4 regions of the Lysinibacillus sp. FSL P4-0201 genome follow, and region 1 is predicted to be linked to each of the others. Evidence: riboswitches for the same ligand, from Rfam matches in the RefSeq annotation. Region 1 holds a riboswitch; each other region holds the start of a gene.
The links. A riboswitch is a leader RNA that binds a small molecule or an ion and turns the genes downstream of it on or off. The one in region 1 is predicted to bind cobalamin.
Positions count from the first base shown of each region.

Region 2: another riboswitch for cobalamin. It lies ahead of MKY76_RS11875 (glutaredoxin); the one in region 1 lies ahead of MKY76_RS14475 ((2Fe-2S) ferredoxin domain-containing protein).
Region 3: another riboswitch for cobalamin. It lies ahead of nikA (nickel ABC transporter substrate-binding protein); the one in region 1 lies ahead of MKY76_RS14475 ((2Fe-2S) ferredoxin domain-containing protein).
Region 4: another riboswitch for cobalamin. It lies ahead of cobT (nicotinate-nucleotide--dimethylbenzimidazole phosphoribosyltransferase); the one in region 1 lies ahead of MKY76_RS14475 ((2Fe-2S) ferredoxin domain-containing protein).

Region 1 covers NZ_CP151995.1:2,870,197-2,874,414, reverse strand. The annotation lists gene cbiQ (cobalt ECF transporter T component CbiQ) at 1-657, opposite strand, end outside; gene MKY76_RS14485 (energy-coupling factor ABC transporter substrate-binding protein) at 663-935, opposite strand; gene MKY76_RS14480 (energy-coupling factor ABC transporter permease) at 939-1,685, opposite strand; cobalamin riboswitch at 1,833-2,018, opposite strand; cobalamin riboswitch at 2,270-2,452, shown strand; gene MKY76_RS14475 ((2Fe-2S) ferredoxin domain-containing protein) at 2,598-2,969, shown strand; gene cobJ (precorrin-3B C(17)-methyltransferase) at 2,974-4,218, shown strand, end outside.
Region 2 covers NZ_CP151995.1:2,379,927-2,384,144, reverse strand. The annotation lists gene nrdE (class 1b ribonucleoside-diphosphate reductase subunit alpha) at 1-1,985, opposite strand, end outside; gene nrdI (class Ib ribonucleoside-diphosphate reductase assembly flavoprotein NrdI) at 1,982-2,341, opposite strand; gene MKY76_RS11875 (glutaredoxin) at 2,338-2,562, opposite strand; cobalamin riboswitch at 2,680-2,858, opposite strand; gene MKY76_RS11870 (hypothetical protein) at 3,229-3,510, opposite strand; gene MKY76_RS11865 (hypothetical protein) at 3,520-3,906, opposite strand; gene MKY76_RS11860 (DUF2089 domain-containing protein) at 3,919-4,218, opposite strand, start outside.
Region 3 covers NZ_CP151995.1:2,372,870-2,377,087, forward strand. The annotation lists gene metE (5-methyltetrahydropteroyltriglutamate--homocysteine S-methyltransferase) at 1-1,258, shown strand, start outside; cobalamin riboswitch at 1,408-1,601, shown strand; gene nikA (nickel ABC transporter substrate-binding protein) at 1,750-3,366, shown strand; gene nikB (nickel ABC transporter permease) at 3,438-4,218, shown strand, end outside.
Region 4 covers NZ_CP151995.1:1,259,216-1,263,433, forward strand. The annotation lists gene MKY76_RS05970 (histidine kinase) at 1-269, shown strand, start outside; gene MKY76_RS05975 (response regulator) at 296-1,606, shown strand; cobalamin riboswitch at 2,024-2,200, shown strand; gene cobT (nicotinate-nucleotide--dimethylbenzimidazole phosphoribosyltransferase) at 2,292-3,347, shown strand; gene MKY76_RS05985 (trimeric intracellular cation channel family protein) at 3,399-4,004, opposite strand.

The DNA of each region.
Region 1 (4,218 bases):
TTGCATGGCATTGTTGAGCTCTCGGCTACGCTGAAACATTTCCACAAATAATGCCACAATAAGCATGGAGACAGAGCGTAGCCATTGCATCGGTGAATGATAGCCAAGACGTGCTTGCTGGGCGAGATGTATATTTTGCATGCTTTCTAAAAACATAAAAATAAAACGATAGGTTAGTTCGACGAGCTCCACTAATAAAGAGGGGAGTCGCCATTGTCGTAGCACATAACATATTCCTTGTACGGAAGTGGTTAGAATTAAAAAGTATAAACAACTAATGCTGCCAAGGACAATAAAGAACAGCTGTTGCGCTGCTAACACACTTGCATTCCCAATAAAGACAGTCCAATTCCTAAATGTAAACGACCAAATATGGGCAGGGAGTGCATTCGTTGATGATGTAAAGGAAAGTAAAATAGATACGAGACTTGTTAATAAGAAAAAGCTAGGTAGCAATAATAATTTGCCGTAGTATGCAAGCGGAATTTTTGCACCTAAAATGATAAAAGCACTCATTACAAAAAATGTAATGAGTGAAAGTCGTTCATCTCTCATGATGAGCGTTATGAGAAGTAGTCCAAGTGAAAATATCATTTTTTCTAGCGGATGAACGGACGCTAGCTTATTCAGATAGGCATACTTATCAATGAGTAACATAATGGTTAACCTTCTTTGTGTTTGCCACGCATATAGCCGATGAAGTAGCCAATAAAGCCAGCTCCTATAGCTGCCTGTAGCACGAATAATAAGCTTTCGATTTCACCACTTGGTGGCTCCCATAGACTTTCAAACCATGGTTCATATTCCGCATTGATTTCACCAATAGCTGCTTCTGCTTCTCCATCAGCACCACCAAATTCAGCACCTTTTTGTATGAATAAGGGAATGATGGCTAACAACACAACAATTGCTAATAACAATAAATTTTTTTTCATTTGTTAATGTGCCTCCTTTGTTGAGAAAACACGTAACGTTTTTAATTCGCTAACATTGTATTTTTTCAAGAAATTCATCACAATGACCGTTAAAATTCCTTCACTCACTGCTAAAGGAATTTGAGTTAAGGCAAAAATACCTGCAAACTTTGTAAAGGATGCCATAAAGCCTCCAACCTCTGAAGGAAAGGCTAGTGCTAGTTGTACAGAAGTCACAATGTATGTACCTAAATCACCAAGCATAGCTGCAAAGAATATGGCTAGTGAAAATGACAACCCTACTTTTTGAGCCCCTTTAAAGACAAAGTAAGCAATAAAAGGACCAACAATAGCCATAGAAAAGGCATTAGCCCCTAAAGTTGTAATTCCTCCATGAGCTAATAATAAAGATTGAAATAATAAAACGATTGTTCCAATTACACTCATTGCTAGAGGGCCAAAGAGTACTGTCCCAAGTCCTACACCAGTTGGGTGAGAGCAACTACCTGTAACTGAAGGGATTTTTAGGGCGGATAGCACAAAGGCAAAGGCTCCTGAAAGCCCCAAAAGCATTTTTGTTTCAGGATTTTCATCAATGGTTTTTCGAATAGAACGCAATCCTAGAATGATAAATGGGATAGAGATCACCCACCAAAAAATAGCCCATTCGATTGGTAAAAAACCTTCCATGATATGCATGGCAAAGGCACGTTTTGGCACGATTAAAAAGGCCAGTAAAAAATAACTAAATTTCCACCATGATAATTTCAAAAAGCTTTCCTCCTAACTAATTAATAGATTTTTAGAATATTGCGTGCGTAATTAAAAAAGCACTTCTCCTTAGGTGGAAAAGTGCATAGCTAAAAAAGCAAATAACAGTCTCATCTGCTAAGCCGCACACCTATCCTCGTAGGTTGAAACGATCACTTATTTTTCGGCAGGTCTCCTGGCTCTAGTTCAATGCTTTATAGGTCTTCCCATCCGTTGGACAGTGACATATTCTATAAAGCTCCCTATTACAGTGGCGGGACCGCGCCGGACTCAAACCGGCTTCCCTTTTAAGCAAAATGACAAGCACTTTGCACCGAAAAACATTCAAATTGTGAGATTTCACGACAAAGTGTAACATGAATTTCCATAAATATGCTATACCTTTTATGGAATTTTTTAAATTAAAGGTCAACGGTGAATATTCTGATAAAAGTTTGTGCACAAATTATATAGATTGTATAAATTTCATACCTAGTTCCATTCAAAATTGATAAATTTGTCATAAATTTTTAAAGAAATATTGAAATTTTAAAATAATAAGATATGATAAAGACAGTTTTCTATTTAAAATTCTAATAAAAATTTCATATAAAACGTCAATAAGTGCTCGAATAGCTCGAGATAATAGGGAAATTGGTGAAAATCCAATACAGCCCCCGCTACTGTAATAGCTGATGAAATCGCAAAGCCACTGGTATAAACTTGGGAAGGTGCGACAGTAAAATGAAGCTTAAGTCAGGAAACCTGCTTATTTGATTGTGCATGCAAACTTTTCGGAGGGAGAAGTTGAAGCGAAAGCGGGTACCTGTATTTCATTCTATTCGTTTTTATTTGGCTTCTACAAAACCTTTACTCTTCGTTATAGAGTAAAGGTTTTTCTTTTTCCAAAAAGCAAATGAGGGGAGACAGAAGATGACAACTTGGAATTTAGAGGGGATGAAAACACATCTCTTTATTTGCAATGGCAGTAGCTGCATGAAAAAGGATGGGGAGGAAATTACCTTAGCCATTCGAGATGAGATACAGCGGCAAGCACTCGATCAGGAAATACATACGACAAGAACGCGCTGTAATGGACGCTGCAAGGATGCTTGTGTGGTAATCGCTTATCCTCAAGGAAACTGGTATCGTGTGCCATCAACAGAGCATGCTAGAACACTAGTACAAGATTTACATCATGAATCCTTATACAACGAACATGTCTTTACACTTCGTGAAGGTACATTACAGCGTACTGCTCAAACAACTGCCACTAAAGGGATCGAAAAGGTGAAAGAGGGGTAACAACATGGCGCAAAAAGGAAAAATTTTCGTAGTAGGCTTTGGACCTGGAGATTTTAAGCATATTACGACACGTGCAGTAGAGGCTTTACAACAAAGTGATATGATTATAGGCTATAAAACCTATGTAGAGCTGATTCAAGATTTAGTAAGTGCAAAATCGATTGTTAGTACAGGCATGACAGAAGAAGTGTCGCGTGCACAGGAAGCCGTTCGTCAAGCCGAAGCAGGGAGCATCGTCTCAGTAATTTCGAGTGGTGATGCAGGCGTCTATGGCATGGCGGGTTTAGTCTATGAGGTGTTAATTGAGCTAGGCTGGACAGAAGCAACAGGAATTGAAGTAGAAATTGTTCCTGGGATTTCTGCGATTAATTCATGCGCTAGCATACTTGGTGCACCTATTATGCACGATGCTTGTACAATCAGTTTGAGTGACCATCTAACACCTTGGAATTTAATTGCAAAGCGTGTCGAGGCAGCTGCAATGGCGGACTTTGTCATTGCTTTATACAATCCTAAAAGTGGACGTCGAACAAGACAAATTGTCGAGGCTCAACGAATACTCTTAGAATATCGTTCGCCAGACACACCAGTAGGGCTTGTGAAAAGTGCCTATCGAGAACGTCAAGAAGTGACCATGACAACACTAGCAGAAATGCTAGAACATGATATTGGTATGTTGACAACTGTCATTATCGGGAATTCGTCAACATTTTTCTATGACAATAAGATGATTACGCCCCGCGGTTACCAACGTAAATATACCCTGGGTGAAGAGAAACAGCCATTACGTCCACATCAACGTTTACGCGAAGAAAATGAACCTTGGGCAATGAACCAAGAGACGGGAACAGCGCGAAATGACTTTACGACTGACCCTAATGCAGGGCGCTTTAATAAACCCAGTATAGCCGTTACGCCAAAGCCGAAAAAAACAGCTCTTGAAATGGCTACAGCGGCACTTGCAATGGTAAAAGGGACAAGCGCAGTCAAAGTAACACCGAAGCTTGTACAGCAAAAAATAGAATCTATTTTTGAATTAGCAGTAAGTCCTGGTGTAGCCAATAAGTTTTTTACTCCCCAGCAAATGATGACGTTAGCGGAGGTCGTTGGGGATGAGGGGACGATGGAATACACACCAGATCATCAAATTCATTTGAAAATACCAACGACTGCCCCTGAACAGATCACAGAGAAATTACAGGAAGTAGGGTTTTTATTAGCTCCGATTGGTGATGTGTTATCACTGAAG
Region 2 (4,218 bases), 490 kb from region 1:
TCGGTTGTCCAATTGTCCGTTACATAAAGCGTCATGGAAATACCTTGGTCAACGTGCTTTTGAGAAGCTGCATATAAATCAATTAAATCATACGGATTTACATCATACGCCTCCACATATAAATGACTATTGTCATTTGTTAAATGAGGCATTGGATAAATGGTTCTACTATCGGCGTAATCACGAACCTCTACGCGCTCTGTACATGGTGCGATTGAAGCCGTACAGCTACGAATATATGAAATACTACCAGTTGGTGCAATAGCCAAACGATAGGAATGGAATAGACCGTACTGCATTACATCCTGCTTTAACGTTTCCCACATCTTGTTTGTGATGATTGGAATATTGCCAAGCGCCTTCAACACAGCAGGCGATAGTTCTTCTTCAGTTTTATTGATATATTGGTCAAAATAGCTACCTGATGCATAATCACTGTCCTCAAATCGGTAGAAGGTTGCAGCTTTTTCTTTCGCCATTTCCATCGAAGATTTCAGAGAATAATAGTTCATCGCTTCCATAAAGTGATCCATGAAATCAATGGAATCTTTTGAGCCGTACAGGATGCCTTCTGTCACGAGATGCCCATGGAGGTTCATACAGCCAAGCCCTACAGAATGCATTAATTGATTGGCTTTTGCAACAGACGGAACATTCTTAATATGCGTCATTTGCGATACATTCGTTAATAGGTGCATGGCTGTATCGACTAATGCGCCGAAATCCTTGACTTTACTTGCTGCATGGATATCGATGGAACCTAAGTTACACGATACATCTAATCCATAGTCATTTGGTTGATCCTGGTCCGTAATGATACTTGTCTCTTGTACTTGTAAGATTTCTGTACATAAATTGGACATTTTGACACGTCCAATATTTTTTAAAGGATGTACCTTATTGACATTATCATCAAAGATTTCAAACGGATAGCCTGATTCAAATTGTGCTTTTTTCACCTCTGTGTAAAGCTTTCGTGCATTTAAACGTTTAATTTTACGAATTTTAGGGTTATCAAGTAGCTCGTAGTACATGTCTGAAATAGAAATTTCAGACATACGTTTGCCATATTCTTTAAAAATATCGTATGGACTAAACAAAACAATATCCTTATCACGTTTCATCAGTTCGAAGAAAATACTAGGTATAATAATCCCTGTTGAAAGGGTAGCGAGGCGAATTTTATCATCAGCATTTGGTTTTTTTGATGAAATGAAATTTTCTATGTCTGCATGGAAAATATTTAGATAGACAACACCTGAGCCATTTCGTTGCCCTAACTGATTCGAATAACTGAAAGAATTTTCTAACAGTTTCGCTACTGGGATGACACCACTTGCACGATTTAATATCTCTTTAATTGGATCACCTAATGGACGTAAATCTGTTAAGTTGACCCCAACTCCACCACCAAGGCGTGATAGCTCTAAACAATAGCCAATATTTTCAGCAATACTATTCATGGAGTCATCCATTGATAATTTAAAGCAGCTGACTAATTCACCACGTGCTTTCTTACCACTATTTAAAGCAGTTGGTGTTGCAGGCTGATAGGCTTCCATCATTGCTTCGACAGAGCGTTCTGCTAGAGCCGTGTTGCCTTGAGCTAAATACAAAGCAATAATGACAATACGATCCTCATACTTTTCTAAGATTTCTTCCCCATCACGACTTTTCATAGCATAGCTATCGTAAAATTTGCTTGCGCTCATAAAGGATGGAAAGCGGAAATTATAATCATAGGCTTTCTTGTACAGCTTCTTAATAAATTCCATTTCGTACATGTCGATAAATGCTTTCTCATAGTAGCCCTCATCAACTAAATAGCGGATTTTTTCTTCAATATCTATAAAATAACGCAAACGTACGTTAACATACTCTAAAAAGTAGCGGCGCGTAGCTTCGCGGTCCTTTTCTAACTCCAGTAATCCAGTTGTACTATAACGATTCAGTACGTCATTATTAAGCTTTAAATAGGTTTTCATCTCATTACCCTCGTTTCATAAAACGTTTGTATTGCTTCGTAATCCGTTTGATTACCTTGTAAATCTAATTTCCTTACTAAGGGTACATGATAGGTAGCAGCGATTTTCTCACCAGCAGCGCCAAATACATGATGACCGAAGTTACTATTCCCACTGGCAACTACTCCTTTACAAAAATCCCTGTTTTTTTCTAAGAAACGTTGTACCTTTGCTGGAATGTCACCTAAACCATCTGTGTAGGTAATTAAGAGATATGGCTTGTTCAATCGCAATTCTTCCGAGAGCTCGATACATTCTGCCTTTAATTTGGATACAACATTTCGGACATTACCTGTACGACTCGCGTAAACAATCATAGGGCAATCAACTCAATTTGAGAAACAATTTCCTGAACATCTCCTATGAAAGTTTCATTCATCTCTAAAACAGGCACACTTAAAAAACCTGCGTCAATAATCGTTTGCTTTGCTTGTTCATCGTGATCGATGTTAACAATTTCAGCTTCAAGTCCTACACGTTGTAGTTCAGATTTTACCCATAGGCATTTTGGACAAATTGTTTTCGTATAAAGTTTCATAGAAATCCCTCTTTTCATAAAATAAAAAAGCCTATCTCCTCTAGAGAGATAGGCTAAATGGAAACGTTAACATACCAAAAATACTGACGTTCCCATCTCTTAATCCCCGAAGAAATGATAAATTTGTTTTATAAAGGCAGGTCTCCTGGCTTTGCTTCATTCTCTGATTCCCTTCCCATGCAAATGCACAGTGGTTGCAATCATCGTCAGCTTCACAGTTGCGGGGACAGCGTCGGAATTGTACCGAACTTCCCTTTTAAACTACATGTAGTAGTACCTTTGTAAAACGAACACAATATATAGTTGTTGTTCAATAGTTTTAAGTGTACCATCCTTCAAATGAAAAGTAAATCAAGATTCTAAACTTCTTTATTTTTTGATTATTCAGTATTTTAAATTATGTAGTTCCAAATAGATTACCACTAATCACTTATACCCGAATTAAAAATCTATTTTAACGATGTACGTGATTTTCTACTAAAATGGATTTAGAATTCTGATTTGTAGTTTAAAGAAATCTTCTATTTTATGTACCATTGAAAAATAGTTGTCTCTATCGTAAGTCCTGAAATAATGATCATCTCTTACCCATTTCAAATGATGCTCATTACATTAATAAAGAGCATGCTTTTATCATAACATGCTCTTACCATTCTATCATTGGGATTATAGTCTAACCTTAACCTCAGTCCCGTCCTGAGCTTTGACATCGACTAGCACAAGTCCTTTATAATTTTGTAGTTCCTTGATAATCGGCTTTAACATTTCTTTGTCGATGAGGGGAAAGGTAAAGTCTATTTTCTTTTTATCGAAGTATGCCTTTGTCCACTTATTGGCTTGTTGCTGAATCCATTTAGAAGTTAAAATGGAGAGGACAATGGTTAGCACAGTATAGGGAACAGGGACGGTAAAGCGAACGTCTTTTGCTTTCACTTTTACATGCATCATTCGTCGCCTCTACTCAATGAAGACTGCAACGGAATCTCCGTTTGCTGATTTTATATCTACAATTTGTCCATCTAGTTCATTTTCAATCGCTTCAAGAAGAAGATTGATGTCGATATCTTTTACGTATTTTTCAGATTGCGGAATACTTGCAGCGATGCTGTGTCCTGCCATCAATACGGCTTTGACAAGTTTAATTGGTAAATTTACCGTGACATTATCATTTTCGGTGGATACAACACGGACCTTTAACGTTTTATCTAAATACTTTGTTTTTTCCACAAATTTATTCTCTGATTCTTCTTTCTGTTGTAGCACTTGAATCAGCTCTGATCCTTTATCCGCATCAATTTTGCCCTCTTGAATCATCGTTAACACTTTTGTAATTTCCTCTTTCATGGTCGTTCCTCCCTATTCATCTTTTAAGAGCTTTATGGCTTCATCTGTTGTGATTTCGCCATTTTCAAGCATGCTTACAATTTTTTTCTCATCTACTTCATTTTTCTTCTTTTGAGCATAGCCAAGGGATGAAATAATATCATTTAGCTTGCCTCGAACTGTTGGATACGAAACCCCCAGTTCCTTTTCAACCTCTTTAATATTTCCTCGGCAGGTTAAAAATACTTCCACAAAATGAAGCTGATCCTGTGATAAGGATGCTAGCTTCGACAATTCAAACTCATTTTCAATGGTCGTGTGACAATGAGAACA
Region 3 (4,218 bases), 500 kb from region 1:
TCTGGCCTTCGCAGATGAGAAAATCGTAGAAATCACGGGGCTGACTAAATATAGACGAGATAAAGATGGTTCCTTACAACATAATTTTTCAGAAAGTATGAAGGCGATTGAGGCTCTAAAAAATCATCCAATCCGCCAAAATAAGTTAATTCATCAAGCCGTTCAAACTGTGACAAAGCAAGATTTTGAACGACACAGTAATTTTACGAAGCGACAAACGATCCAACAACAAGCCTTAGGATTACCGCTGTTTCCAACAACTACAATCGGTAGCTTCCCGCAATCAGATGAAGTGAAAAGAAATCGTAATGCGTGGCGAAAGAAACAATTATCGAATGAAGCCTATGAAACATTTTTAGAAGACGAAACAAAGCGCTGGATCTCCATACAAGAGGAATTAGATATCGATGTACTTGTTCATGGTGAATTTGAGCGTACAGATATGGTCGAATATTTCGGTGAAAAGCTGACTGGCTTTGCCTTTACAGAGAAAGCGTGGGTTGTTTCATATGGATCACGCTGTGTGAAGCCTCCGATCATTTATGGAGATGTTGCATGGGCTTCACCAATTACCGTAAAAGAATCCGCCTATGCCCAAAGCCTAACGAAGCGATTTGTAAAAGGCATGCTGACAGGGCCAGTAACAATATTAAATTGGTCCTTTGTGCGAGATGATTTGTCCCGTAAAGATGTCGCTTATCAAATTTCATTAGCACTCCGTAAAGAGGTGGAAGCACTAGAAAACGCAGGTATATCAATTATTCAAGTGGACGAGCCAGCGTTAAGAGAAGGTTTACCGCTTAGAAAGGAGGAATGGGGGGCTTACTTAGAGTGGGCTGTCAATTCCTTTAAGCTTGCGACATCTAGTGTCAAAGATGAAACACAAATCCATACACATATGTGTTACTGCGAGTTTAATGATTTCATCGAACCAATTAGCGCACTAGATGCAGATGTGATTTCCATAGAAACATCACGAAGTCATGGGGAACTTATTACCTCACTACAAGTGCAGCCCTATAAAAAAGGAATTGGCTTAGGCGTCTATGATATTCATAGCCCTCGTGTACCAAGCGAGGATGAAATGCTCGCTATTATGAAAGATAGTCTACAGGTGCTGGACCGTTATCAATTCTGGGTGAATCCAGATTGTGGCTTAAAAACGAGAAAAGAAGATGAAACCGTTGCAGCTTTAGCGAATATGGTTGCTGCTACTAAAACGTTGCGTCAAGCTGTACAGCAATCTACATCAAGCTAACGAAATGATTTTTAATCTACCACATCTACTCTCCAATAACGAAGACTAGGGTAAATCCCTAGTCTTTTTATCTTACGTCGATATATATATATTATCTTCAGAAAGTAAAATTGACGTGAACATGCGAGCATGTTATGTTTATTACTAATTTCATAGCAATCATTACAAGTTTGAGTGAAATCGTCTTTCATTCAATTAAAAGGAAAATGGGTGAAAATCCCATGCTGTCCCGCAGCTGTAAATGAGGAGTTTTGTTTCAAATACCACTGAGTGAGTACTTGGGAAGGTGAAACAAAATGATGATTCATGAGCCAGAATGCCTGCTTGTAAGAAGATTCATTGATGATCTACGAAAGATAGGGAGATGGATGGAGACTTGCTCATCGTGGGTTTTTCTGTCCTTATTCTTTTTTAGAATAAGGTTTTTTTATGCCTTCTCTTCTTCAACAAGTAGATGTATTTGTACTACGAATAGAGATAGGAGACAGAAAATGAGATTGACAAAGTATTTACTTCCTTTCCTGCTTGTCCTGACGTTCAGTTTACTTGCTGGCTGTACAGGCACGGATGAAGAAAAGGAAAAGACCTCAGCAAACCAAACAGATGAAAAAATAATAACGATTGGCTGGCCATTAGATGTCGGTCCATTGAATCCTCATACATATTTACCGAATCAAATGACTGCCCAAGCAATGGTTTATGAATCCTTGGTGGAATACAATGATGATGGTACTGTTACGCCTAAGCTCGCCGAAAGCTGGGACATCTCTGAGGATAAAACTTCGTATACTTTCCATCTAAGAAAAGACGTGAAATATTCAGACGGCACTGCATTTAATGCAGATAATGTCATTCGTAACTTTGACGCCGTTTTAGCGAATCGAGACATGCATTCTTGGATGGGCATGGTTAACCACATGAAAGAGGTTGTAAAAGTAGATGATTTTACAATTCGTCTGCAATTGGATGAGCCTTATTATCCAGTCTTAAACGAACTTGCCTTCGTCAGACCTTTCCGTTTTTTAGGGGATAACGGATTCCCAAAGGATGATATGACGCAAGATTCTATCAAAGCACCGATTGGAACAGGCCCTTGGGTATTAACTGAATACAAAAAGGACGAATATGCATTATTTAGTCGCAATGAAAACTATTGGGGAGAAAAACCACTAGTTGAACAAATAAAAGTAAAAATTATTCCTGACTCAGAATCTATTTCATTAGCATTTGAAAACGAAGAATTAGATTTAATTTATGGGCGTGGCATTATTAGTTTAGATAACTATACGTATTTAAAAGACAGTGGCAAATACAAAACTGCTACCTCTGAGCCTTTATCTACGAAAGCACTGCTATTCAATACACAATCTGGTCCATTATCTGAGCTAAAGGTACGTCAAGCCATTCAATATGCTATTAATAAGGAACAAATGGTCGACAGTATTACACATGGTACGGAAAAAGTAGCGAACACATTGTTCTGGGATGCGATTCCTTATGCCAATATAGATTTAGCACCTATTGTATACAATCCAGAAAAAGCCCAACAATTGCTAGATGAGGCAGGGTGGTTATTACCTAAGGGTGAAAAAATTCGTTCAAAAAACGGACAGCTGTTGTCTTTAGATTTGATTTACATTGCATCCGATGCAATTCAAAAACCAATGGCAGAATTAATGCAAGGTGAACTCGCAAAAATTGGCGTTCAGTTGAATTTAGAAGGGGCAGATGTAATGGTCGGTCTTCAAAAATTGATGGATGACCAGGTGGATATTAATTTCTGGCGTACCAATGGACCACCTACAGATCCACATAGCTTTGCAAATGAATCAGCTACACCAAATGCTAGTGGTGTGTACGAGGCGAAATTAGGCCTAGCAAACGCCAAAGAAATCGATACGAAAATTCACCAATTATTAGTAGGAACAGATGAACAGGAACGCGTGCAGCTTTACACGAATATTTTAACGATGTTTCATGACCAGGCACTCTTTTACCCTATTTCTTACGAAACAAATAATGTGATTTATCAACCATCTCTAAAGGATTTTGCACCACGTGCATCTGAATATGATATACCTTATGCACAAATGGCTAAAGAAAAATAAAAGTGGAGGAGAGAGTGTGTCTAGCAGAGACAGCTCTCTCTTTATCATAGGATTGAGTAGGAAGTGACAGCATGTATGAATCAACATGGATCTTTTGTTTAAAAAGAATTTTAACATTGCCCTTTGTCTTATTAGGCGTTTCCATCCTAACCTTTGTATTTATTCGTTTTGTTCCTGTAGAGCCTGCTGAAGTCATACTACGTTTGGCAAGGGTTGCGCCAACAGAGGAAGCCATTCAGGCATTACGTGAGGAACTGGGAACGGACAAGTCGTTTTTTCTTCAATATTTGCTATGGGGAAAGGGCATAATCCAGCTAGATTTTGGAACATCTTTTGTTAGTAAATTACCTGTGGCACATGAACTATTCGTGAAATTACCCGCAACCATTGAATTAGCTATTGCTGCGTTTATCCTCATTTTAGGGCTAAGTATTCCATTCGGAGTAATAAGCGCATTGTATAAGCACACCATCATCGATAAAATCATACGATTCTTTAGCATATTGAGTGTGTCGATTCCAGCCTTTTGGTTAGGTTTCCTATTACTCTATTTATTTAGCTTAAAATTAGGACTCTTTCCGACAAACGGGAAGGGCACACCTGCTCATTTAGTTTTACCCGCCTTCGCACTGGCGTTACCAACAATTGGATTATTCGTTCAGCTTATCCGTTCAACCATCCTAGAAGAATTACAGCAGCAATATGTTCAATATGCACGGCTAAGAGGATTAAAAAGCTCCGTGATTCTTATCCGTCATGTTTTGCGAAATGCTGCTATTCCCTTGACTTCCTTGCTAGGCATGACCCTTGGCAATCTTTTAGGTGGAGCCGTGATTGTGGAGCAGGTTTTTA
Region 4 (4,218 bases), 1.6 Mb from region 1:
ATAAAGAAGCTCTATCAATAAATATCAAAATTTATCGAAAAAAGAATTATGTAATAATTGAAACTTATAATAAGAGCGAATATAAGGATACTGCTAGAATAGCGATGCTAAATGATAAAATGAATGAAGAAAATCAAGAAGGCAGTATTGGTTTAAAAAATGTAAATAGGCGTTTAAAGATAAAATATGGAGAAGCATATGGTGTAATGGTGCTAGTCAATGAGCAACAATACTTTGTGTCGAGAATTTTGTTACCATATAAGAAATAATATCTTCTAACGGTGAGGTGAGCTCTATGAATCTTTTTATTGTAGAAGATGAAAACTTTATTAGAGAGGGTTTAAGCTTTTTTATTAACAGAAATTTTATAGAATCCTTACGTGTTTATTCTTATACAACGGGGGAGGATATGCTGCTGGCAGCTAAAGAAATTGCTCCAGATATTGTTTTATCGGATATTAATTTACCCGGGATAAGTGGAATAGAGGCTGTTCAGGAGCTAAAAAAGTTTCATCAATTTAAGGTGATTTTTCTATCTGGCTATGACGATTTTCAATATTTACAAAGTGCTATTCAAATTGGAGCTGAGGATTACATTTTAAAGCCAATTGATTATAAAAACCTAAAGCTAAAGCTATCACAAACGATGGAAGCATTGAGCATGAAAAAGCAAGTAGATTATGCAATTAAATATAATCAATTATTAAATTTACTATTGGCCTTTGATCAACAAATGACAGATTGTAGTATCTATTCATTTGAATACTTTATGGTTAGTATAAATCAAACAAAAAATATCGGAATTTCACATGCTCATGAGTTATTTTACTTTAATATTTTTGGGGAACATATTGAGATTATGAATACCGATTTTGTATTGTCATATAGTCAGCATAATCATATTGTTCTTCCAAAAAAAGACTTACATGATTTAAATCAAGCTGTGCTGGAGTTGCTTCTAAAGAGGCATCTAAATACTGATAGCACTGTGCTAAATAAAAGAAAATCCATTTTTGATAATCAAATCTTTACAGATGAATTAAAATTAAAAGAATTTATTGTGGTTTTACAAAATATAAATATTGATTTTCAGCAGAGGTTAGAAATCATGATTATGTTTTTATTACAATATAGTATCTATTTCAATTGCTTGGAAACATATCATCGCGCTCAAAAAATAATTGGTATCCAACATCAAATGATTAAAGAAGCCAATTTATCAAAAATAGTAAATAACTATATCATGCCACTCGTCGATAAAATACTTAACTTACATGGCAATAGGGATAATTTAGGTAAAAAAATAGTCGATTATATTTATACGCATTTTGATGATCCGCAACTAGATTTGAATTATTTATCAAACATCTTTAACAAAAGCCAAGCAAATTTAAGTATATTAATAAAAAAAAGCATTGATAAAAATTTTATCCACCTATTAAATGAACTTAGAATTAACAAAGCTAAGCAGCTATTAGATTATAGTGATAAAAGAAATAATGAAATTGCTTTATTAGTAGGTTATAGCAATGAAGAATATTTTAGTAAAGTATTTAAAAAATATGTTGGTATGACACCTGCTAAATATCGATCCATAAAAAAATAGAAAGAATGATGTACTGTAGATTCGTTCTTTATAGGCTAAACATGTAGAAAGTAGGAACCAGAAGAGAGTTGACAAATTGTGTGTGTTAAAAGAGCTTGTTAAAAAAATTCTGCAATTTTCTTTAACAATGTTATTTCTCAGACTTTAGTAACTAGTAAATTTTAAATCATGTATATCGATGTTAAATCTATTCTTTTACTTATGTTTGGCATTAGCCATCCCGGTATAGGCTCATCTTTTTTTGAGAATAGTCATTTGAAGGGGCAAAGTGTATTCATTTTAAACTATATTGACTCGCTAACAATATTGGTTTCTATTCAATAGTTATAGGAACTATGTGAAATAGCTCCAAATAAAAATACTTTACTTTAATTGTTTCGTATTGATAGCAAGAAAGCTTTGTAGTAAATTAAAAGAAATTACATAAAAGCAATAGGTGCCCATTAGGGAGAATAGGGAATAAAGTGAAAAGCTTTAGCGGACCCGCCACTGTATAAGGGAATTTCATAGTGTATGCCACTAGCAAATTGCTGGGAAGGTACTATGAGGTGTTGAACTTGAGCCAGGAGACCTACCTACATGCTTTAGAAGATATAGATGATGGAAAAGTCTGTAGTTTATTTGTCATGACAATAAACTACAGACTTTTTATTTTGTCTTAATGAGAACGAGAGGAGAAATAATCATGCAATTATTACAAGACACGATTCAAAACATTCAGGGGGCTGATATGAAAAGTATGGAGCAAGCTAGAAAGCGGATTGATGCGCTTTGTAAGCCCCCAGGTAGCTTGGGTAAACTAGAATCACTTGCCGTACAGCTCTCTGGTATAACAGGACAATTATATCCGATGGTCGACAAAAAAGTGATGATTGTCTGTGCTGCAGATCATGGTGTTTGCGAGGAAGGTGTAACCACGAATCCACAAGATGTTACGGTCTTTCAAACATTAAATTTTCCTAAGGGGGGTACAGGCGTTTGTGCGATTGCGGGGATTACCAATGCAAAGGTGGTCACAGTAGATGTGGGTGTAAAAGAAGATATTCCACTTGATGCAGGTGTCATTATTCATAAAATTAAATATGGTACAGATAACATGGTACATGGTCCAGCTATGGCCAAACAAGAAGCCATTCAATCGATAGAAGTAGGAATCCGTGTGGCCACTGAGGAAATCATAAAAGGTGCTGATGTACTTGGGACTGGAGAAATGGGCATCGGCAATACAACACCAAGTGCTGCGATATTAGCTGTTTTAACGGGATGCAACCCTATCGAAGTAACGGGGTTTGGTGCAGGAGTAGGCCAAGGAGGCATTGCCTATAAAGCAGCAGTTATTGAAAAAGCAATTACCTTAAATAAGCCTAATCCAAATGATGTTATTGATGTTCTGGCTAAGGTTGGAGGGTTAGAGATAGGGGCGATGACAGGTATTATTCTTGGCGCTGCTGCCCATCGTAAACCCGTTGTCATTGATGGATTTATTTCAACTATAGCGGCCCTCATTGCTTATAAGCTCGAACCAAAAGTAATCGATTATATCATTCCTTCCCATGCTTCAGAGGAACCAGGGGCAAAAATTGCCGCTGCCTTACTAGGCATTGAACCAATGTTGTACATGAATATGCGTTTAGGCGAAGGTTCTGGAGCAGCCTTAGCCTTTCCTATTTTAGATGCAGCTTGCTCGATGATGAAAAACATGGCGACTTTAGAAGAATCAATGCAGTTGTTAAAAAGATAAAAACAATAAAACAGCCAATGACTTAATTTTTGGTCATTGGCTGAATGGTGTTTATGCACGATTTAACTTTCGTAATGGCAAGCGCCACTTCATCATATAGGAAAGAATACGTAAAGCTGTAATCACTGCGAATAAAATATAAAGGAAAATGTCCCCTGTAAAAACCTCGAATCCGATTAGCAATCCTGCAAGAGCTGCCCAAACACCATAAACTTCATCACGGAGAACTAATGGTTTTCTTCTAGCTAATAAATCTCGTACAATACCCCCACCTGAACCTGTCAAAACAGCAGCTACAATGACTGCGCTTACTGGCATATCAAGCTTAACAGCATAGAGTGCGCCTTGAATAGCGAATGCTGATAAGCCAATCGCATCTGTGAAGTTACCCCAACGATGCCAATGTTGAATCAGATGATGCGGAAAAATAAAGAATATCGTAATCGCAGCAAGCGCTATTTGAAACATCATATCCTGTCCCCAAAGTGTTGTGACAGGTAGTCCAATGAGTAAATTTCGGATAGCTCCTCCACCAAAAGCAGTCACAATACCAAGTATATATACACCGAATAAATCGTATTCTTCTTCCATGGCAATAATTGCCCCAGAAATAGCAAAGGCAATTGTTCCTATAATACTAAAAACCTCCCAAGCCATCCCTTTCACCCCTTCTATCAATAAATAAACTTTATTAAAAGTTAAAAGACTTTTTACGTAACAGAATCTATGAATTTAATAGCCAAAATCGGTCATTAAATACGCATCTTGAAATGAGTCCGCACATTAGCTTAGCGTAAAATCCTCTTAGAAACAATAGGCAAGTTTTACAGGTGCACATACAAATTGATAAAATGTGATTAAAATAAAGAAA